DNA from 3 places in the Methylobacterium sp. NMS14P genome. Region 3 is predicted to be linked to each of the others. Evidence: riboswitches for the same ligand, from Rfam matches in the RefSeq annotation. Region 3 holds a riboswitch; each other region holds the start of a gene.
What was found. A riboswitch is a leader RNA that binds a small molecule or an ion and turns the genes downstream of it on or off. The one in region 3 is predicted to bind cobalamin.

Region 1 (7,632 bases), 2.5 Mb from region 3:
GCCGTGCTCGTCCTGATCGTCATCCTGGTCTTCGTCCAGGACTGGCGCGCCATGCTGGTGCCGGCGACGACGGTGCCGGTGACGATCATCGGCGCCTTCGCCGCCATGGCGGCGATGGGCTTCAGCGTGAATCTCTCGACGCTGTTCGCCATCGTGCTGGCCATCGGCATCGTGGTGGACGACGCCATCGTGATCGTCGAGGGGGTGTCACACCACATCGACGAGGGCCTCTCCCCCCGGGCGGCGGCCGAGAAGGCGATGGAGGAGCTGTTCGGCCCGATCATCGGCATCACCCTGGTGCTCATGTCGGTGTTCGTGCCGGCCGCGTTCCTGCCCGGCCTGACGGGGCAGCTCTACAAGCAGTTCGCCCTGGTCATCGCCGCCACCGCGCTGATCAGCGCGATCAACGCCGCCACCCTGAAGCCGACCCAGTGCGCCCTGTGGCTGCGCAAGCCGGTGCCGCCGGAGAAGCGGAACGTGTTCTACCGCGGCTTCAACCGCGTCTACGGGGTCCTCGAGGGCTGGTACGCCCGGCTGATCGCCAGCATGGTCCGGCGCAGCGGCCTCATGGTCGCCGTGGCGCTCCTGCTGATCGGGCTCGCCGGGTGGGGGCTGACCCGCCTGCCCACCGCCTTCCTGCCCACCGAGGATCAGGGCTACGTCCTGATCGGGGCGCAGCTGCCGGACGGGGCCTCGAAGGAGCGCACCGACGCGGTGATGCAGCGGATCAGCGCCCAGGCGAAGGCGACGCCGGGCGTCGACAACGTCCTCTCGATCAGCGGGATCTCGGTCCTCGATTCCAGCGCCAGCCTGCCCAATGCCGGCGTCGCCTACGTGGTTCTCAAGAACTGGGACGTCCGGGCCAAGGAGAAGGGCCAGGATCTGCGCAGCCTCTACGAGCGCTTCAACACGATGCTGGAGGGCGTCGAGGACGCCGACACCTTCGTGCTGATCCCGCCGCCGATCCAGGGCATCGGCAACGCCAGCGGCTTCACCATGCAGATCGAGCTGCGCAACGGCGACTTCGACTACCCCCTGCTGGAGAGCCTCGCCCGGACGGTCGTCGCCGACGGGAACTCGCAATCCGGGCTGCGCAAGCTCAACACCTCGTTCCGGGCCGGCGTGCCGCAGATCGCGATCGCGGTGGACCGGGTCAAGGCCGAGGCGCTCGGCGTGACGGTCGGGCAGGTCTTCTCGACCCTCTCGAGCTACGTGGGATCGTCCTACGTCACGCAGTTCAACAAGTTCGGCCGGACCTTCCAGGTCTACGTGCAGGCCGCGCCCGATTACCGGCTCCGCCCCGAGGACGTCGAGAACCTGAAGGTGCGCGCCGGCAACGGCGTGATGGTGCCGCTCGGCACCGTCGTGGAGATCAAGTCCGTGCAGGGGCCGTCCCTGATCAGCCTGTACAACCTCTACCCGACCGCCACGATCGTGGGCGGGGCGGCGCCGGGCTTCAGCTCCGGGCAGGCGCTGGACCTGATGCAGCAGATCGCCGCCAAGGTGCTGCCGCCGGGCACGGGCTACGACTGGACGGCGATGTCGTACCAGGAGAAGGCGGTCGGCGCGCAGATCTACCTCGTGTTCGCCCTCGCCATCCTCCTCGTCTACTTGGTCCTGGCCGGACAGTACGAGAGCTGGATCCTGCCGCTGGCGGTCCTGCTCGGCGTGCCGCTGGCGCTGCTGGGCACGGTCGGGGCGCTGCTGCTGCTCGGCGTCGCCAACAACCTCTACACGCAGATCGGCCTGATCCTGCTGATCGCGCTGGCGAGCAAGAACGCCATCCTGATCGTCGAGGTCGCCCGCGAGAAGCGGCAGGCCGGCCTCGACATCGCGGCCGCCGCCGTGGAGGCGGCGCGGCTGCGCTTCCGCCCGATCCTGATGACCTCGTTCGCCTTCATCCTCGGCGTGCTGCCGCTCGTCACCGCCTCCGGGGCCGGGGCCGCGGCGCGCAAGTCGATCGGCATCACGGTGTTCAGCGGCATGCTCGCCTCGACCTGCCTGGCGGTGCTGTTCGTGCCGTCCTTCTACGTGATCCTGCAGCGCATCGAGGAGCGCCGCGCCCGCGGGCGGCAGCCCGGTCCGGTCGCGGCCCCGCCCCCGGCCGGGACAACCCCCGAGACCGGACAGGCGTGAGCCGGAGCGCGGGCGCGGTGCGGCTTCGCGGCGCGTCCAACGGTCGACGACCGGCGCCGCCGCGCCGGATTCGCGACCGGACCTTCGTCGACCCACCAATCCAGCACGCTCGACCGTTGACGGACCAACATCGCCCATCCTATTAGATATAGCATCAGCTATAATTATGGGTTCGGGCTATGCCGCACATCGGGGCTCCGCGTCGCCTCTCGGCTCCAGGATGGGCCCTGTTCGGCCTCGCCGCGGCGCTGGGGCTCACCGCGGGACCGGCCCTGGCCCAGTCCCTGCCCACCGCTGCGGAGAACCTGACGCCGGGCGACCTCGACAGCGAGCATCTGTTCGGCTTCACCGAGGGCAGCGACCTCGGCGTTCCCGGGGAGGCGGAGCTGGAATGGGAGACGAGCGGGCGCCTCGGCCGGCGCGTCGCCCGCTTCCTGACCGTGGACAGTTCCCTCGCCCTGAAGGTGCCGCTGACCAACGATTTCCGCCTGGCCCCGGGCGTCACCTTCAACGCCTACGACATCGGCGCGCCGGGCACCCCGACCCGGACCACGGGCGGCTTCAACGGCGGCTTCCTCGAGACCCGGCTGCGCCTGCTGGATCGCCGGGCGGCCCCCTTCGGCCTGACCCTCAGTATCGTGCCGGGCTACGGAACCGTCGACGGCGGGTCCGGCGTGCCGGCGCGCAGCTTCGGCACCGAGATCGGCCTGCTGGCCGACCGCGAGATCATCCCCGGCAAGCTGATCGCCGCCGTCAATGTCGGCTTCGCGCTCTCCACGACGCGGCTGACCGTGATGGACGCGCCCGTGCGCGGATCGGGGATCGAGGTGGCGGGGGCGCTGGCCTACTGCGTCCGGCCCGGCCTCTTCCTCGGCGGCGAGGCACGCTATGCCCGGACCTACGACGGCCTGGCGCTAGACCGGTTCGCGGGCGAGGCCGTGTATCTCGGACCGACCGCCTACACGACCCTGTCACCCCAGGCCTGGGCCTCGTTCACCTGGAGCTTCCAGGTGGCCGGGCAGGCGATGGGCGAGCCCGGACCGCTCGACCTGTCGAGCTTCGACCGCCATCAGATGCGGTTGCGCGTTGGGTACAGCTTCTGACCGCGGCCTGCGGGCTTCACAGGGGCGAGGGACAGGCGCCAAGACAGCGGGAGGACGCCGGTCTTCGGGTGCTTTGACGGAGAGACTGGCGGAGAGGGGATGCCGCCGTATGATTTAGAAAAACATTACACATCAAAGACTTATTTGATCGGCCGCGGAGGCATCTGTGCCACCACAATGGCCCGTGGGGTGCGTCTCAGCAAGCGGCGCAAGACCGCCTCAACACGACCTTCTGGGGACGACTGAAACGGTGGTGCGCCTATCGCCGAATGGATTGCGACGTTCGCCGGATGGATTGTTGGCTCGCGTTGACTCACGAGTTCGTGAGGCTGTAGCTGGATCGTGACGGTTCCCCCTTCGGGGGATCAAAAGGGAACGCGGTGAGGGTCTCCCCGATGCCGCGGCTGCCCCCGCAACTGTAAGCGGCGAGCCCAGCACCACCGCGTCACTGGATGAGCCTCATCCGGGAAGACGGTGCGAGGGCGGTGACCCGTGAGCCAGGAGACCTGCCGTCAGCCGTGGTCACACGCGAAACGCGTCGGGCGGGGTGTCCTGACGGGTGTCAAAGCGCTGCCTCGTGAGGTGGTCGCCAAGGCCTCGTTCGCGGTGACGTGCCACTGCCGTCCCGAGGTCTTGAGTCCGTGTCCCGTCCCGCGCCGCAATGGCGGCTTCGCGCATCCGTCGCATCACTCGCTCTCGTATTCCTTGGGCTGACCCCGGCGACCGCCCAGGGCTTACGAGCCGACGCCGCCACAGAGGCGGTCGTTCTCGACCCGCTCTCGGTCGAGGGCAGCTACACCGCCGCCCCCACCTACCAGGTCAGGGATCTCTACAGCGGGACCAAGACCGTGATGCCGCGGCTCTCGCTGCCGCAGCAGGTCGACGTCGTGCCCCAGGAGGTCCTGCGGGATACTGCCGCCACGCGCGTCGAGCGCGCCCTCGACTACGTGCCGGGCGTCGGCAAGCAGAACGATTTCGGCGCCCAGAACCTCGCGCTCTACTCGGTGCGCGGCTTCGCCACCCAGGACATCTTCTTCAACGGCTTCAACATCGCCCGCGGCTACAACGGCGCGCCGGACACCCAGAACGTGCAGTCCATCGAGGTGCTCAAGGGACCGAGCGGGGCACTCTATGGGCGCAGCGACCAGGGCGGCACCGTCAACATCCTGACCAAGCAGCCCGTGGCCTTGCCCTTCGTGGAGACGGGCACGCTGTTCGGGAGCTTCGGCACGGCGCGCACCACCGTCGATGCCGGCGGGCCGCTGAACGAGGAAGGCACCGTCCTCTACCGGTTCAATGGCGCGCTCTCCCGGCAGGACAGTTTTCGCGATTTCGTCGACGGCGACCGCGTCTTGGTCGCACCGGTGGTGAGCTGGCTGATCAGCCCGGAGACCAAGCTCACCGTCGAGGCTCAGTACCTGCGCAACCGCCAGACCTTCGACCGCGGCACCACCGCGGTGAACAACCGCCTGGGCCTCGTCCCGCGCTCGCGCTTCTTCGGTGAGCCGGGCGACGACTCCGTGTCGGAGGCCGGGATCCTGCAGATCCGCCTCGATCACGCCTTCAACGCCGACTGGCAGCTCAGAGTCGCCGGACACTTCAACACCGGCAGCCTGACCGGTTTGCAGACCGGCGCGACCGGCCTCCTCGATGACGGCCGTACCCTGCTGCGCGAGTTCCGCCGGCACGACTTCACCTGGGGCGTGGCGATCGGGCAGGCCGAGCTCGTCGGGCACTTCGACACCGGGCCGTTCGCCCATACCGTGCTGCTCGGCCTGGAGCACGAGCGCTACAACAGCACCGAGAACCTGCTTCGCTCGACGCCGCGGCTCGACCCTTTCGCCATCGACCTGTTCACCCCGGTCTACGGCCAGCCCAAGCCGCCCTTCACGCGGCGCTACAGCGCGAGCGAGAACGTCGGGAACACCGCCGTCTACGTGCAGGATCAGATCGCGCTCAGCCCGGAATGGAAGCTCCTCATCGGCAACCGGACCGACTTCTACAACCAGACCTTCCGCGACAAGGTCGGCAACGAGCGCACGGAGCAGGACCGGACCGGCTTCTCGCCCCGCGCGGGTCTCGTCTACCAGCCGCTCTCCTTCCTCTCGCTCTACGGCAACGTGGCGGCCTCGTTCCGTCCCAACACCGGCTTCGACATCGCGACCCGTCCCTTCGCCCCAGAGACCGGCTTCGGCTACGAGGCCGGCATCAAGCTCGACCTCTTCACCGGCCTGAGCGTGACCGGCGCGGCGTTCCACATCGAGAAGGAGAACGTCCTGACAACGGACCCGCGGGACTTCTTCTTCCAGATCGCCGCCGGGGCGGTGCGGAGCCAGGGCTTCGATCTCAGCTTCGTCGGACAGGTGACGCCCGAGTTCCGGGTGATCGGCGGTTACGCCTTCATCGACGCCGCGGTGACCCGCGACGAGGTCCTGCGGGTCGGCTCGCCGCTCCTCAACATCCCGCGCCACTCCGGCAGCCTGCTCGGGGTCTACGAGGTCCAGGCCGGCGACTGGAAGGGTTTTGGGTTCGGCGGTGGCGTTCGGGCCGTCGGCTCGCGTCTCGGGGACAGCGGCAACGAGCGGTTCCGGCTTCCTGGCTACGTGCTGACCGACGCCCTGGCCTACTACCGCTACGAGAACCTGCGCTTCGGGCTCAACGTCGATAACATCTTCGACGAGACGTACTACGAGCGCTCCTACAACACATTCTGGGTCGGCGTCGGCGAACCGCGGCGGGTGACCGTCAGCATGACGGCGCGCTTCTGATGGGCGTGCATCCTGGAACGCTGCAGGCGTCGACGAAGGCACCGGCCGCGACCGGACGCCTCGCGTCCATCGACGCCCTGCGCGGGCTGGTGATGGTGCTGATGCTCCTCGACCACCTGCGTGAAACCTGGTTTCTGCACGTGCCGGTCGCCGATCCAGTCGATGCCAGGACCGCCCTGCCAGCCCTGTATCTCGCCCGCCTCGCGGCCAGCCTGTGCGCGCCGATCTTCATCGTGCTGACGGGCGTGGCCGCGTACCTGTTCAGCGCCCGGCACACCCTGGCGGAGACGCGCGCCTATCTCGTGAAGCGCGGTCTCGTGCTCATGGCCCTGGAGGTCTTCTACCTCTCGGAACTGTACTGGGGCGTCGCCAGCCCGACGCTTTGGCTTCAGGTGATCTGGTGCATCGGCGTGTGCATGATCGTCCTGGCAGCGCTGATCGGCCTGCCGCGCTCGGCGTTATTCGCGGTCGGAATGCTGGTCGTTTGCGGACACAACCTCCTCGATCCGATTCAACTTCAGCCCGACAACCCCCTCTTTACCGTCTGGGCCATGCTGCACCAGCGCGACGTCATTCCCCTTCCCTTCGGATTGGTCGCGAAGACGACCTATCCGGTGCTTCCCTGGATCGGTGTCATCGCGCTCGGCTATGCCATCGGTCCGTGGTTCCTCCCCGGTGTCGCCACACGTCGGCGCGAGCGCCGTTTCGCTGCCGTCGGCATCACGTTGCTGGTCACCTTCGCGCTGCTGCGTCTGGCGAACGGCTACGGGGACAGGCCCTGGTTCATCGTCGACGAGAGCGCCTTGCGGACCGCGATGAGCTTCTTCGCGTTGACGAAGTATCCGCCATCGCTGCTGTTCCTGCTCCTGACGCTCGGGAGCGGGGCGCTATTGCTCGTCCTATTGGAGCGCATGGGCGACCGCCCGGTCGTCGCGGCGCTGGCGGTGTTCGGCGGTGCGCCGCTCTTCTTCTACCTGTTTCACCTGACGGTTCTGCGGCTGCTCTACCACGGCGCGTTCGCGACCTGGGGCGCGACGCAGGGGACCGTGTTCGGCGTCGGCAACTATGCGTGGATTCTCGTGTGGTCCGCTGGGCTGATCGCGCCCCTCTACTTCCCGACGGCATGGTTCTCGCGCCTCAAGGCGTCGCGGCGCGACATCGCTTGGCTCAAGTACCTCTAGGTCAATCTGCAATATGCTTGTCCCGTGAGGGGCTGCTTGCGGCGTGCTATGATCATACGGCAGCCCCCAACAGAACCCTCAAAGCGGATTTCGATCTGGCGCGAACAATACCGTCGACGACGCCCGCCTTGAGCCGCAGGGTCAGAAGCTGACCGTGAGCGACCCGGTGACGCGCCTCGGCGATCCTGGGTAGACGCGGTACACGTTGAGCGAGCTCTCATGGTGCTCTGCCCCGGCTCCCCGAGGAAGCGCGAGATCGGCAGGAAGCCGAGCTGCTTGTTGATGGCGATCACGCCCCGGTCGAAGATGATCCGGTTGCGCTGGATGTCGGCCTCGACGGTGACGCGCGTGTCCGGCGTGATCTGCCAGCTCACCACCGGAGCGACGAGCAGCCGGTCGCTGTCGACGAAGTCGCGGAAGCTGCCCGCGCCCTGGGCCGCGAAG
Region 2 (7,632 bases), 2.0 Mb from region 3:
ACCCGCTCGCGCAGCATCGCGGTCAGGTGCTGCTCATCGTGAACACGGCTTCCCGCTGCGGCTTCACCCCGCAATACGAGGGGCTCGAGGCGCTCTGGCGCCGGCACCGGGACGCGGGCCTGGCGGTCCTGGGCTTCCCCTGCAACCAGTTCGGCGCGCAGGAGCCGGGCGACGCTGCCGAGATCGCGAGCTTCTGCACGCTGCGCTACGACGTGAGCTTCCCGGTGCTCGGCAAGGTCGCGGTGAACGGGGCCGGAGCCGACCCGCTCTTCGCCCATCTCACCCGGGCCCGCGCCGGGCTGTTCGGCACGCGGGCGGTGAAGTGGAACTTCACTAAATTCCTGGTGGGACGCGACGGCCGGGTCATCGCCCGCTTCGCCCCCGGGACGAAGCCCGCGGCCCTGGAGGCAGAGATCCAGGCGGCCCTGGCCGCCTGAGCCGCGCCGGCGTCAGACGGCGTCGAGATCCGCGGCCTCGGCCGAGGGGATGCGGCGCGCGTCGACCCGTTCGCGCGCGCGCAGCACCGTCCGCAGAGGCGCGATCGGGAACGGACGCACCGACTCGCGCAGGATCCCCGCCAGGAACCGGATCTCGGCGATCTTGCGCAAGGTCAAGTCGGGCGCACCGGCGCCCTGAGCTCGGCGCTCCAGGTCCGAGAGGGCGTCGAAGAGCGCGCATCGCGCGTCGAGATCCCGCGAAGACTGCTTCGACGCGATCAGATTAGCCAATTCGCCTTCAAAATTGCATCGGACAGGCTGATCGGCACGCATCGTCGACTCGAACACAGTGTGCGTCGACCCTAAAACAGTGTTCGCGCTTTGTCAGCCTCGGACGCGGCGTGAGCGCCGCGAATGCGGGCTTGTTGCGCAATTGCATCTGCGCGACCGCCCCGGACCGTGGGCTCAGGCTCGGTCGCTGGCCCCCACGAACGCGGCGGCCGCCTCGAATTCCGTCCGGCGCGCCTCGAGGCGCGCCTCCGCCTCGGCATCGCGCCCCCAGACGGCGGCCTGGTAGGTCTCGTCGACGTGGGCCGCCTCCCAGGCCTCCGCCGGGGTCAGACGACCCTCGAGGACCGCCAGGGCGATCAGCAGGGAGCCGGTCAGCGTCGTCAGCGTGTGCAGGCCCACCAGCTGGAACGGGTCCGTCACCGCGTTCACCGCCGCGGAGAGGGCCCGGATCGTGTCGTCCGGCTGCGCGACGTGCATGACGCCCTCGCTCAGGATCACGCGCGCGCCGAACGCGTCCCGTGCCCAGGCGAGGATGGGATCCCAGGCCTCCGCCTGGGCCGCCACGAGGCGCTCCGGGTCGCCGGCGCGGTAGGCCACGAGATCGGTGCCCGCGTAGGCGCAGAGATCGGCGGCGACCTCGGCCAGGCGGGGCGTGACGCCGTCGATCGCCGTGTTGGCGAGCCGGGTCAGGGGCATCCGCGCGGGATCGATCGCGGTGTCCTGGGCGCCCCATTCCGCCGCGACACGTTCGGCCAGGGCCCGGTCGGGGAGGCGCAGCGGGTTGCGGGCCGGCGTGTTGGCCGGACGCCCGTCCAGGGTCAGCCGGAATCCATCGGCATCCTCGGAGAAGTCGGCTTCCTTGTAGAACCGCCGGGGCAGGGCCGGCTTGGCGTGGCCGCGGGCTGCCCGGACCGGATCCGGCTTGTCACCGTCGCTCGGCTGCCCGAGCCAGTCTGTCGTCTGATCGCTCATGGAGGCGAGATAGGCGCTTCCGGCCCCGCGCGCGAGCCTCCCGCGCTCAGGCGTCCGTCGCGAGCCCCTCCAGGAGCAGCGCCTCCAGCGCCGCGGCACTCGGGACCACCGTCACGGCCCCGGCGCCGTAGAGCGCGTCCGGAGGATGGTAGCCCCAGGCGACGCCGATCGCGGTGGCACCGGCCGCCACGCCCATGGCGACGTCGAAGGTGGTGTCGCCGACCATCACGGTGGCCTCGGGCTCGCAGCCGGCCTCGCGGATCGCCTGCTGCAGCATGGTCGGATCCGGCTTCGACGGCGCGTCGTCGGCGCTCTGGGTCGTGGCGAACCAGCCCGCCCAGCCGTGATGCGCGATCAGCCGGTCGACACCGCGCCGCGACTTCCCGGTGGCGAGGCCGATCAGCACGTCGGAGCGCGCGTGCAGCCGGGTCAGCAGGTCGGCCATGCCGGGGAACAGGGGCTCCTCGTGGGCGGGGTCGAGCCGCAGGCGGTTGTAGGCCTGCTTGTAGCTCTCCGAGAGTTCCGCGACCGGCCCGTCCTCGCCGACCAGGCGCCGGAACGCCTGCGGCAGCGACAGGCCGACCACCGACAGAGCCTCCCGTCGCCCGGGCGCCGGCAGGCCGTTCTCCGCGAACGCCACCTCCTGGGCCGCCACGATCAGGTGCTGACTGTCGACGAGGGTGCCGTCGACGTCGAAGACGATGAGCCTCATCGCGGCCGACGCGCCGCGAGCCGCGCCGCGAGCAGCCCCGACGGCGCGGGCGGGCGGATCCCGCTCTCCGTCACGGCTTCCGGCCCGGCTGTGCCGGCGCCGCCGCGGCGGGCTGCCCGCCGGGGACCCGGGTCCGCTCGTAGCCGAGCCGGCAGCGGATCAGGAAGCGCCGGCGCTTGCCGCCGCGCAATCCGCGCTGGTGCGAGGCGCGGTTGCACGCCGCGTAGGAGCGCCGCCGGCGCTCCGCGCGGGCACTGTTGGCCGTGCGCGGGGCGGCCTGCGCGGGCGCCGCGCCGGGTGCGGGCGCAGTGGCCGGATGCGGGGCCGCCGTCTCGGGCGGGTGGGTGCCGTTCGCCGTCGGCGCCGGCCTGGTCGTCTCGCCCGGTGCGGCATGCGCGATCGGCCCGGTGAGGCACAGGGCGGCGAGGCAGGCCAGCATCGCGAGCTTCATGTGTCAGGGTCTCGAACCGCCGGGAACAGGCCCCGCGGCGGATCGGCGGGGCGCGGGGCAGCATATGAGGCGGCGCGGCCGGTTGCCAAGGCATGCGTCGCGCGGGACGCCCGGATGGTACCCCGGTTTCACCGGGATGCCGCGGCGCGACAGGGCGCTCGCGGGAGGGTTAGTGCGGTGACAGGAAGGGTGATCCGGCGATGAACCTCGTGCTGCTGCCCGGCTTCATGACCGACACCGACCTCTGGTCGGACATCGTCGGACGCCTCGCCGAGGTCGGTCCGATCACGCACGGCGATCTCACGCGCGACGCCGCCATCGCCGACATGGCGCGCCGCGTCGCCGCGGAGGCGCCCGCGCTCTTCGGGCTCGTCGGCTTCTCCATGGGCGGCTACGTCGCCCGCGCGGTGGCGCGGCTGGAACCGGACCGTGTGGAGGCGCTCGTCCTCGTCGCGACCTCGTCGCGCGCCGACACGCCCGCCCAGGCGCGCCGGAAGGCCGCCGCAATCGCCCATATCCGCCAGCAGGGCTACCGGGGTCTCAGCCGCGCGGCGATCCTCCAGTCGGTGCACCCGGACCGGGCCGGCGACGGGGCCCTCCTGACCCGGATCCGGCAGATGGGCGACCGGCTCGGCGGGGAGGTCTTCCTGCGCCAGGCCAGGCGGGCGCGGGAATCAGACCGCGACCGCCTCGGCGCGATCGGCTGCCCGACCCTGGTCGTGGCGGCGGCTCAGGACGCCCTGCGGAGCCTCGACGAGGCAAGGGAACTCCGCGACGGCATCCCGGGCGCGACCCTGACGGTGATCGACGGGTCGGGACACATGCTGCCGTTCGAGGCCCCGGACGCCCTCGCCGACGCGATCGTGCCCTGGCTGCGGGCTCAGGCCTCCGGAGCCTCGACGATCGGGTCGTAGCGGGCGGCGTCGAAGCCCAGGAGGTTCCAGCTCTGGGCCATGTGCGGCGGGAGCGGCGCGCTCACGTCGATCGGCTTGCCGGTCCGCGGGTGCGGGATGACGATCCGCCGGGCGAGCAGGTGGAGGCGGTTCTGGATGCCGCCCGGCAGCTCCCAGTTCTCGACCGAGAAGTATTTCGGGTCGCCCACGATCGGGTGGCCGATATGGGCCGCGTGGGCGCGCAGCTGGTGCGTGCGGCCGGTGACCGGCTTGAACGACAGCCAGGACAGCTTCTGGGCGGCCTGATCGACCATCGCGTAGTAGGTCAGCGCGTGGCTCGCGCCCTCGTCGCCGTGCTTGGCGACGCGCATCCGCGCGTCGGCGTCGGTGGGCTCCTCCTTGGCGAGGTAGGTCGAGACGCGTCCCTGCCGGACCCGCGGCACGCCCGCGGTGAGCGCCCAGTAGATCTTCCGCGCCGCCCGGGACCGGAAGCTCTTGGCCAGCGTCGCGGCGGCGAGCCGGGTCTTGGCGATGATCAGGCACCCGGCCGTGTCCTTGTCCAGCCGGTGAACGAGGCGCGGCTTCTGGCCGTCCGGACCCGTGAGGGCGGCGAGCAGGCCGTCCACGTGCCGGACCGTCCCCGAACCGCCCTGGACCGCGAGGCCGAAGGGCTTGTTGAGGATCATCATGTCGGCATCCTCGTAGAGGATCAGCGACCGGATGAAGGCGGCGTCGTCCTGCTCGCGGGCGGCGCTGCGCGGCCGCTCGGTGGGCTGGTCGAGGCGCAGCGGCGGCACGCGCACGCTCATGCCCGGCTCCAGCCGGTCGTTCGGCTTGGCGCGCTTGCCGTCGACCCGCAACTCGCCCTTGCGGACGATGGTCTGCACGCGGGTGAAGGGCAGGAGCGGGAAGCGGGCGGTGAGGAAGCGGTCGATCCGCATCCCGGCCTCGTCCGGCTCGACGGTCAGGGTCTGCACGCCGGAGGCGAGGGTCGCGGAGGCGGCAGCGCGCTGCTCGCGCCGGGTCGGACCCGGCGCGGGGGCAGAAGCGGGGGCAGGGGCGGTGGCGAGGACCGGGGAGGGGGCCGCCGAGCGCCTGGCCGGCGGCCGGCTGCCGGGCTTGCCCGCCGCGGCATCGCGCGGTGCGGCGGCGTCGCGGCGCGGCTTCGGCGGCCGGGCCGGCGCCGGGGCCGCAGCGGCCTGCGCACCCCAGGGATCGCGGGTGCCGGCATCCTCGCCGCGGTTGCGGGCCGCGCGCTCGGCGGCGTCGCGGGCGCTGGTGCGCGGGCCCGTGCGGGCGCGGCCGTCGGCCTGGGCCTTGCCGCCCCTGAACTTGCTGGTGCTGAACTTGCCGGCCTGAGGCTTGCGCCCCTTCGGCCCGCCACTTTTGGGAGGTCGTGTCGTCATGCTTCCGCCGGCACCCGTCTTCGCGTCGGACGGAGCGTCCGGGCGCGTGGGCCGCGGCGTCGCGGACGTCCGGACCGATGGGATTGCCCGGCTGTAGCATCGCCCGCGCCGAGCGGCAAAGGCGGTGGACCGGCTCGGTCCGTCAGGGCTCCGCACCCCACGCGTCGCGGAGCGGGGCCTTCAGGCCGGCGGGGAAGAGATCCGGACCGCCCGGCACGTCGAGCCCGTCCAGATCGCACCACCGCGCCACGCAAGCGGTGCCGGAATCCTCGTGGAAGACGAAGCGCTCCTGCCCGTCGAACCGCCCCGGCGGCAGGGCGACGGGGAACAGGAACAGCACCTCGTGACCGACCTGCCCCTCATGCGTGAAGATGTTCTCCATGACGCGGGGGCCGCCGAGCACCGAGACGGTGACACCGAGCTCCTCCCGGAACTCCCGGATCAGGGCGTCCTCGACCCGCTCGCCGAACGCGACGCTGCCGCCGAGGGGCCGGACGCCTTTCAGCCGCCCGTCATCCGCGCGGACCTCCGCCACGAGCAGGCTGTTGCCGCGCCGGGGCAGACCCAGCGCCTTCACGCGAATCTCCGCAGGGGGCCGCCAGACCGTCATCCCGCACGGGCTAGCCCGCCGTCGGTGAGGCCGCAACGGGCCGACGTGCCGCGCGCCGATCCACGGCAACAACCGGACATACGGTTGACGCCCGGGCACGCTGCGGCCAAGCTGTGCGCGACGGTTCCCCTCGGGGATCAAAAGGGAACGCGATGAGGGGCTCGCCCCGAAGCCGCGGCTGCCCCCGCAACTGTAAGCGGCGAGCCCTTCACCACCACGTCACTGGGTCACCCCGGGAAGACGGTGCGAGGGCGGCGACCCGCGAGCCAGGAGACCTGCCGTCAGCCGTGGTCACACGCGAAACGCGCCGGGCGGGGTGTCCTGGCGGGTGTCGAGGCGCCGCCAGTCCCGAGGGGAGGCGGTCGCCGAGGCCTCGTTCGCGGTGACGTGCCACAGCAAGCGCGCCCGCGACGCCGTTCCCCATGCCCGTCTCCGCCGTCCCGAACCACTCGAGCCCTGTCGCAGGACGCCGTCGCGCGCCCGCGCAGGCAGAGGCTGCCGGACAGCGGTCGCATTGTAATGTTATTACAATGCTTGTACGACGCGGGGGCCGGCGCGCGCCGTGCACGGACCGCTTCTCCCATGTCTCCATCGACCTATCGCTCCTGCCTCGGCGGGCGGGCCCCGCTCTGCGGCGTTCTCCTCGCGCTCCTCGCCAGTCCGACCGCCGCCCAGGACGCGGTCACCCTGGACGAACTGTCCGTCGCCGGCGCGGGCGGTGACCCGGGCCGCCTCCCGCCGAACGGCCTCAACCTGCGCACGCCCGACCGGACCGCGAGCCGCCTCGGCCTGACGCCGCTGGAGACGCCGGCCAGCCTCGACATCGTGTCGGGCGAGACCGCGCGGCTCCGCGGCCAGGACACGATCGCCGAGGCCGTGACCCAGGACGCGACCGGCATCACCACCATCGCGGCGCCCGGCAACGGCAACGGCGCGTTCACGTCCCGCGGCTTTGCCGGCCCGAACTCGATCCAGCAACTCTACGACGGCACGCGCTTCTACGTCGGCGCCAATACCGTGACCTTCCCGTTCGACACGTGGAACGTCGAGCGGATCGAGGTGCTGCGCGGGCCGTCCTCGGTGCTGTACGGCGACGGCGCCATCGGCGGCGTCATCAACGTGGTGCCCAAGAAGCCGGTCTTCGTGCCGATCAACGCCGCCCGCGCGGTCATCGGCACCGACGGGGTCGCGCGGCTCGCCCTCGATTCCGGCGGCCCGCTGGGCCAGGCGGAGTACGGCGACACCTTCGCGTACCGCCTCAACGTCAGCGGCAACCGCGCCGACGGCTGGATGCGGCCGGAGGGCGATTTCCGCAACCTCGCCGTCTCCGCAGCCCTGCTGTTCCGGCCGAGCGCCGACCTCGCCTTCACCCTGAGCCACGATCTCGGCTACCAGGAACCGGCCCGCTACTGGGGCACGCCGCTCGTCGAGGGACGCATCCCGGATCTCATCCGGTTCAACAACTACAACGTCCGCGACGCGAAGATCACCTGGGCCGACAACTGGACCCAGCTCAAGACCGAGTGGTCCCCCTCGGCCGACATCACGATCCGCAACACCGCCTACCGGCTCACCAGCCGGCGCCACTGGCTCGACGTCGAGCAGTACAGCTACAACCGCGGCACCGGGCTCGTGGACCGGGGCGACTACCTGGAGATCTACCACAGCCAGGAGCAGGTCGGAGACCGCCTCGACGCGACCTTCCGGGGCAGCCTGTTCGGGTTGCCGAACCAGTTCGTGGCCGGCTTCGACGTGAACCACATCGATTTCCGCCACACCAACAACTTCTACTTCGACCAGACCACGAGCGTCCCGCTCACCGGCTACGATCCGGGCCTGTTCCCGCAGAACGGGCGGGCC
Region 3 (7,632 bases):
CGCCGCCGAACTGGTCGTTCGCGTCGTGGCGGATGTTGGCGACCAGCGCGGCTCCCGCGAAGGGTGTCGTCTGAAGCTCGGCGAAGCCGGCGGTGTTGCCGTTGGATCGGTCGATGCCGGTCGTCTCGAAGCGCTCGTCCTCGCGCTGTGCCCCGAACAGGACGAGGTTGCCGGGTGAGACCTGCCAGTCGCCGCGGTAATCGAACCGGGTCCGCTCCCCGAGGTAGGTGGTGGGCGTCGGCGGCGCGAGCGGGTCGAGCGGGCCGGCGAACAGGCGGTCGAACTTCGAGTAGTTCGCCCCGAAGACGTTGTGGAAGCCGGGCACCGGCGTCCACTCGGCCTCGCCCCTCATGATCAGTTGCTGCTGGTCGTTGAGGTTCCGGTAGGGCAGTGGCACGTACGGGAAGCCGCCGTCGGCCTGGTCGAGATAGGTGCTGTCGGAGAAGCGCAGCACGTAGTTGAGGCGGAACTCGTCGGTGAGTTGCGCCCCGAGCTTGGTCGAGACCGTCTTGATGTCGGTGAAGGCGGTCCGCAACGGCACCCCGCGAGGCAGCAATTCGAACGGCGTGACCTGGACGGCGGATTGCCGGATGTGGCCGACCGACACCGAGTAGTCGAAGATGCCCTCCGAGCCGGAGATGTTGCCGAACTGGTTGAACGTGCCGAACGAGCCGCCCTCGACGGTCGCCGTCGCCCGGGCCGGTCCCTCGCCGCGCTTGGTCACGACGGAGATGACGCCGCCGATGGCGTCTGCGCCATAGAGGCCGCTCTGGGGCCCGCGCAGGATCTCGATCCGCGAGAGGTCGTAGGTCTGCAACTGGCTGAAGTCGAAGGCACGGTTCGGGGTCGACGGGTCGTTGACGTCGATGCCGTCGATCTGGACCTTCACGTGGTTCGAGTTGGTGCCGCGGATGAAGACCGAGGTCTGGCCGCCGGCGCCGCCGGTCTGCACGACGTTGAGGCCGGGCACCTGCTGGAGGGCATCCGGCACCGTCCGGCGCTGCTGCTCCTGAAGCAGGCGGTCGGTGAGCACGGTGACACTTGATCCTGTGTTGGCAATCGGCGTCGGCACGCCCGTGGCCGAGACCGAGATCTCGGACAGGGAGACCGACGCCTGTGCGCCTCCCTGGGCATCGGCGAACGGCGCGGCGACCTGCTGCGCGAGGGCGGGAATGGAGACGAGCAGCGCGGATGCGGCGCATGACAGCGCCAAGCTACGCCGAAGCGCGGAGGGAACGGAACAGGACACGGGACGGCCTCGGGGGACGGCTGTGGCACGTCACCGCGAACGAGGCCTCGGCGGTCGCGTCCTCCAAGGAACCACGCCGCCGCGACACCTCCCAGGACACCCCGCCCGGCAAGCTCCGCGTGTGACCACGGCTGACGGCAGGTCTCCTGGCTCGCGGGTCGTCGCCCTCTCATCGTCTTCCCGGGCGAGGCCGCCCAGTGACGTCGTGATGAAGGACTCGCCGCTTACAGTTGCGGGGGCAGCCGCGGCATCGGTCGAGCCCTCACGGGCGTGGCCTCACCGCGTTCCCTTTTGATCCCCGAGGGGAACCGTCCCGCTCAAGCTAGGCTGCGATGCGTCCATCCGTCAACGCATGGAAACACGTTGTTCAGATGTGTGGCGTCCGGGACGGGTCGCTCGTTGCCGCGATATCGCCTAGCCGACAATACCAAGAACTAGGGTCGGTAGGCTTTAGACGTCCTAGGTCGAGATCGGATCCCGCTCTCGAAGCGCCAATTCTCGACGCAGCTGCTCCTTCACGGCATCTCGTACGGCCGGGCTCCGAAGCTTGCGATGAAGGCTTTCCTTCGTATGGCCCTCGAACGGCCGCTCGGCCTGCCAGCGGCGGCGCGTCATTCCGATGATGGACTCTATCAGCATATCCCAGCCTGCTTTCCTATCGCAGGCTGTTACCCTCGCTCGCCGCGGCGTGGCCAGACCGGGCGGGACATCCCGGTCATTCCGACGGGCATGCCTGCTCTGGCTTCACGGCCGACGTGGGGCAACCGTCCTTCGCGCTGTCCGTTGACGGGCATTGCTGGAATGGAGGCGGCTAATGAAATCCCGGACCCTTGCCCCGATCGCCTTGGCCATGGCCATGTGCTTGGCAGGCCCTGCCATCGCCAAGAGCGACAAGCCCGGGGCCGACTGGATGCCCGCCGAGCAGGTCAAGCAGAAGCTGATGGATGCGGGCTACTCCAGCATCACCGAACTGGAGGCTGACGACGGCCACTGGGAAGGCGAGGGCATGAAGAACGGCGTGAAGATGGAGTTCCACGTCGATCCCAAGACGGGCGCCATCACCAAGGAAAAGCCCGATAAGGACTGATGGGCAAGGCCGGGCAATTCGCCACCGCTGAGGTCGGCGGCGGCAAGAAGGGAAAGCGCACGGCGTATCTGGTTGCCGTGCGCCGGAAGCGCGAGGCGATACGCGTTTACGCCGTGGTCGCGACCTCGGCTGAGGCCGCGCTTGCGCACGTGGACGTACTGACCGAGGACGGCATGGAGACCGAGGTTGTCGGTGCCCTCTCGCGGGACCTGACACGGAGCCTGGGTCTCAAGCCGGGCGAGATGCGGCTCGTCTGACGAGCCAGCCCCCGGCCCTACCACCCGGTACTCAGTACAGCCGCCAGGCTCCAGCCTGCTTCTTGGCCTTCTTCAAGTGGCGCAGGCCTCTGATCGCGCGGACGAGCTTCTTGGCCTGACGCTTCTCGCAGGTCTCGATGACGGGCCGACCGGCGACCTTGACCATGAAGTGCCCTTCGGCCGCCTTCTCCTTGGTGACGTAGTGCATGGTCGGTCTCCTGTCGTTCGGGGCTCGGACGTCGAGCGGCCTGTCTCCGGGGTAAGTGCATGCGGCGACGAAGGGCGCGCGGACGCCCGGGGTGCCTGGAATCGCAGATGGACACGTGGGCTGACCTCGCAACCCGGCTCCCGCCTTCGTGATCCTGACCGAAGCGGCGTTCGTCTTAACGACCGGAGACTCCCTGGGCCGCGATTTCCGCGGTCGCCCGGTCGAGATCCCGTTTGAAGCGAGGGTCGCGGAACAGCACCTCCGCGATGGCGGGCGCAGCGATCTTCCCGGCTTCGAGGTCGGATGGGAAATGGGTGCCGGCAATCATCCGGTTCTCCCCGTAGGAGGCCGCGAACGCGAACAGCGCCTGACGTTTCCTGGGCACGAGGCGCGACAGCACTGTGGCCGCGAGATACCCGAACGTGGCGTGGCCGCTCGGGTAGGACGTGCTGTCGGAGCGATGCCCGAACGTGGCGAGGTCCGGCTTCACCGTGTAGGGCCGCGGCCGGGCGATGGCGGCCTTGGCCGCCAGCACGGCGAGTTCGCCGTCTTGGAACACATGCTCGATAAGCGCCGCGGTGTCCGGCATCGTCTCCGTGGTGAAGGTCGGTCCGAGAACCCCGGTGAAGCGGTCGAGGGTGCACGGCAGGTTCGCGGTGATGCGGCGCTCGTCGTCGGGCGTACGAGCGCGGACGGCAGTTTCCACGGCCTGCATGTCCACCTTGGCCGCTTCCGTGCCGGCCTCAGGCGGGGGCGGCAGGACGCGCTGGAGCGTCATCGCCGCCGGGTCGATGTAGGTGCTGTGCAGCGTCCCGGCGGCGGCGGGCAGGGCGAGGGACAGGAGCACGGCCAGCGTCGCGGTGAACCGCTTACGCCCCCCAATGGCCACCAGATGTTTCACCGTCCCACCTCATGCATTGCCGGGTCGCAACGCCCGCAGCCACGCCGCCGGGCCGACCCAACGCTTCCCGGGGGCGGTCTCCGGCAGCAGCACCACGAGCACCCCCAGCGCGACCGCCGCGACGGCAGCGCACGCGAGATAGGCCGCATCGAACCCCGCCTGCTGGACCAAGGTTCCGGCGATGACGAATGACAGGGAAGCGCCCGCGCCCTGCACCGTCCCGATCAGGCCGTGGGCGGCGTTGTAGCGGCCGGTCCCGCGGGTGATGTCGGCCATCACCAGGGGCTTCACCGCACTGAGCAGCCCGGCACCGACGCCGTCGAGGCACTGGACCGCGATCAGCCAGTACGGGTCGCGCCAGACGAGGTAGAGCAGGGCCCGGGCGGGCAGCGCGGCGAAGCCGATCACGAGGAGGGGCTTGCGGCCCCAGCGCTCGGCCCGGCGGCCGACGATGAGCCCCATCGGCACCATCACCGTCTGCGCTCCGACGATGCAGACGGAGACGATGACCGACGACCAGTCAGGGCGCGCTTGCCCGATCTCCTGCGCGACGAGGGTCAGCAGCGGCGCGTTGGCGAAATGGAAAAGCCCCACGCAGGCCGCGAAGATCATGAGCGGCCGGCAGGTCAGCAGGGTCCGCCACCCGGCCGGGGCTTGCTCCCCGTCGTCCTCGCCGCCGCCGCGGGCCCGGCGCGCATCGATTGCACCCCGCGGGATGGAGTAGAGCGCCGCGGCCGAGACGATGGCGGAGGCCGGGACCAGGAGGAAGACCGCCCGGTCCGGGAACAGCCAGCCGACCAGCCCGATCAGAATGGCGATGGCGACGTTCCCGGTCCGCTCCAGCGCGGCGTTGCGGCCGAAGCGCCGGGCGAGCTTGTCGGCCGTGAATAGGCCGAGCGTGAGCGTCGCGATGGCCGGGCTCAGCATGCCCCCAACGGCGGCCAGCACACAGGAGGCTGCGAGCACGGGCCAGAATTGCGGGAAGAGCGCGACGAGGAGCGTGGCAAGAGAGAGCGCGACCAAGGCGCCGAGCAGGATCACGCGCTTGTCGCGCACCGCATCGATGGCTGTCCCGATGGGCGTCTGCGCCACGATGCCGACGATGCCCGACACCGTGCCGACAAGCCCGACCGAGGCGTCGTCCCAACCGCGATGCACGTAGAGGTAGACGTTGAGGTAGGGCTTGATCGCCCCGTTCACATCGATCAGCAGGAAATTCAGGAGGTCGAGAGGTCTAAAGATGGGCTTCCGCACCTGAGCGGCAGGCTGCCCGTCGTCCTCGCCGCTGTCCTGCTCCACGTGGTCGGCTTCCCTTTCCAGCTCACCTAGGGCGTCGCCGAACCAAACCGAATGAGGGAGCCACCCGTGGGCATGAACGACTTGCGGCCATGCTCGACCCAGTAATCACGGGCGGGTCGCTAGCCGTATGACCGCTCGGGGTGGTTTTCCGCCGGTCAGCTTTCGAGGAGCAATCGGTGGAAGCGGACATCGCCTCCGTGCCGGTTCACGATCCTTCTCGGACGTTCAGAACGTCGGCTTTAAGGTTGCCCGCCCGCGGAATTTCAGCGCGACGCCAAGCTGCCGGAGGTCCTTGCCGTCCTTGTAACCGCATCAGAGAACGCCGCGGTCAAGCGTTCAACAGGTCTGTCCTGACGTTCCAGAAGCACAACCTGCCGCGTGAGTTGCGGCTCGCCGAACATCAGGCAGGTCAGATCAAGGTTCGCGCGAGCGTCGTCGGAGAGCGGGATGACCGCGACTCCCAACCCCTTCTCGACCATCTTCAGGATCACCTCTTGGCTATCCAGAACCATCTCGTCCTGCACCTCCAGCCGCATGCGCCGCAACTCCCGGTCGATCACCCGACCGGCCCAAGCTTGGCTGTCGAAGCGAATGAAGGGCAGCGCCGTCAGGAGTTCACGCAGGCTTCGATCCTCGTGACCAGGAGGCGCGACGAGCCAGAAGTGATCCTCATAGAGCGACCGCCAGATCAGGTTCTGTGGGTGCGGACGGACAGGCTCCGTCGTGACTGCTGCGTCTAGTTCCCCAGCCGCGACCTGTAGGGCAAGTCCGACTGACATCCCGGCGGTCACCTGAACGCGAACACGGGGGTGGGATCGATTGAGCGCAGCCAGTGCGTCTGGCACGACGCCGGACAGCGCGGTGTGAATGACCCCCAGCTTGAGGCGTCCGGCGAGGGACTGCTCGTCGCTCAATGCCGATGCGATCTGGTCGTAGAGCGCCAGAACTTCAGCCGACTTCTCCAGCACGATTTGGCCTGCCGGAGTTAGCCGCGGCAACCGGCGAGAACGATCGAAAAGCTGCGCGCCGAACTCCTTCTCCAGCGCCCTGATCTGCAAGCTCACAGCGGACTGCGTCAGCCCAACAACCTCCCCGGCACGAGCGAACGACCCGTGTCGGGCGATGGCGTGCAGGGTCCGCAGGGCACGAAGCGACATGGCGTGATGATCGGCTCAAGCGATGAGTTTTTTTCATCGAATTGCAGAGATTTAAGAATTTTTCCTCGATCCAGCAAGCTGGTAGGTGGACTACTAGACGATCGTCCCCGGACCACGCATGACCATCGCTGTCCTCCAAGCACTCCTGCCAATCGTCATCCTGATCGCGCTCGGGATGCTGCTACGGCGGCGTCGCTTCCTAGATCGCAGCTTCTGGCCGCAGGCCGAGCGGCTCGGCTACTTCGTCCTGCTTCCATGCCTCTTCTTCGACGGCCTCGCGACCGCGCAGCTTGAGGCGCTGCCTGTCGGCGAACTCGCCTTGACGTTGATCCTCTCGACCATCCTCGTCGCGGCTCTCGTCGTCGGGCTGCGGCCCCTCATGAAGGTGGACGGCCCGGCCTTCACGTCGGTCTTCCAGGGGAGCGTGCGCTTCAACAACTATGTCGGTGTCACTCTGGCCGCTGGTCTGTTCGGGGCGAAGGGCATCGCATTGGCGGCGATCTGCAATGCCGCGATCGTGCCGACCGTCAACATCCTCTGCGTGATGGTGTTCGCCCGGCATGGCGCTGCTCAGATGACCGGCCCCGCCATCCTCAAGCAGGTGACGACAAACCCGCTGGTCATCGGTTCTCTCGGCGGCATCACTTTCCAGGCACTTGGCCTCAGCATCCCGCAAGGTCTGGAGCCTGCCATGAAGGCCCTGGGCGCAGCCTCACTACCGCTCGGCCTGCTCTGCATCGGGGCAGCACTGGAATTCAGCGCCGCGCGCCAGTGGGTCAGGCCGGTCATCACGTCGTCCGTCGCGAAGTTCCTGGCGATGCCCGTCGCGACCGTTCTGGTATCCATGTTGACGGGGCTGAAAGGGCCAGCCCTGACGACCGCGCTCCTCTTCCAAGTTCTGCCGACCGCCTCGTCCGCCTACATCTTGGCGCGCCAGCTTGGAGGAGATGCTCCCTTGATGGCGGGCATCACGGCGACACAGACCATCCTCGCCTTGGCCGCGATCCCGCTGATGCTGATCGGCCTCAACGCGGTCGTGCAGTTCTGACGGCGATCCCGCATCATCACCGCACGGCCCGTAGAGGTTGGCGGCTCTAATCCCGGCTAAAAACCATCACAGGAGGAACAAGATGTCGAAGACAGAACACGCAGCGGTCAGCCGCTATCCCGTGCCATCGATCGAGGACATGCCCGAGGACATCCGAGCGCGCATCCTGGCGGTTCAGGAGAAGTCCGGCTTCGTGCCCAACGTGTTCCTGATGTTGGCCTATCGGCCTGACGAGTTCCGGGCATTCATGGCCTACCATGACGCCCTGATGGACAAGGAGGGCGGGCTGACAAAAGCCGAGCGCGAGATGATCATCGTCGCTACCTCCGCCGTCAACCAGTGCCAATATTGCGTGGTGGCACACGGCGCGATCCTGCGCATCCGTGCCAAGAACCCTCTGGTCGCCGATCAGGTAGCCGGGAACTT

Region 1: it holds a riboswitch for cobalamin, as region 3 does, so the genes downstream of both, LOK46_RS25765 (TonB-dependent siderophore receptor) here and LOK46_RS14050 (TonB-dependent receptor plug domain-containing protein) in region 3, are expected to answer to the same signal.
Region 2: it holds a riboswitch for cobalamin, as region 3 does, so the genes downstream of both, LOK46_RS04555 (TonB-dependent receptor) here and LOK46_RS14050 (TonB-dependent receptor plug domain-containing protein) in region 3, are expected to answer to the same signal.

What each region holds. Positions count from the first base shown of each region.
Region 1 is NZ_CP087106.1:5,412,544-5,420,175, reverse strand. Features, by position in the region: gene LOK46_RS25775 (efflux RND transporter permease subunit) at 1-2,136, shown strand, start outside; gene LOK46_RS25770 (hypothetical protein) at 2,316-3,239, shown strand; cobalamin riboswitch at 3,569-3,767, shown strand; gene LOK46_RS25765 (TonB-dependent siderophore receptor) at 4,091-6,007, shown strand; gene LOK46_RS25760 (DUF1624 domain-containing protein) at 6,007-7,188, shown strand; partial or broken gene LOK46_RS25755 (TonB-dependent siderophore receptor) at 7,359-7,632, opposite strand, start outside.
Region 2 is NZ_CP087106.1:953,620-961,251, forward strand. Features, by position in the region: gene LOK46_RS04515 (glutathione peroxidase) at 1-437, shown strand, start outside; gene LOK46_RS04520 (hypothetical protein) at 450-770, opposite strand; gene LOK46_RS04525 (ATP12 family chaperone protein) at 903-1,700, opposite strand; gene LOK46_RS04530 (HAD-IA family hydrolase) at 1,747-2,412, opposite strand; gene LOK46_RS04535 (hypothetical protein) at 2,483-2,863, opposite strand; gene LOK46_RS04540 (alpha/beta fold hydrolase) at 3,064-3,777, shown strand; gene LOK46_RS04545 (RluA family pseudouridine synthase) at 3,744-5,162, opposite strand; gene LOK46_RS04550 (NUDIX hydrolase) at 5,305-5,739, opposite strand; cobalamin riboswitch at 5,877-6,069, shown strand; gene LOK46_RS04555 (TonB-dependent receptor) at 6,355-7,632, shown strand, end outside.
Region 3 is NZ_CP087106.1:2,919,613-2,927,244, forward strand. Features, by position in the region: gene LOK46_RS14050 (TonB-dependent receptor plug domain-containing protein) at 1-1,249, opposite strand, end outside; cobalamin riboswitch at 1,369-1,577, opposite strand; gene LOK46_RS14055 (PepSY domain-containing protein) at 2,064-2,336, shown strand; gene LOK46_RS14060 (hypothetical protein) at 2,336-2,593, shown strand; gene LOK46_RS14065 (hypothetical protein) at 2,625-2,801, opposite strand; gene LOK46_RS14070 (phosphatase PAP2 family protein) at 2,977-3,702, opposite strand; gene LOK46_RS14075 (MFS transporter) at 3,712-5,001, opposite strand; gene LOK46_RS14080 (LysR family transcriptional regulator) at 5,265-6,158, opposite strand; gene LOK46_RS14085 (AEC family transporter) at 6,277-7,206, shown strand; gene LOK46_RS14090 (peroxidase-related enzyme) at 7,289-7,632, shown strand, end outside.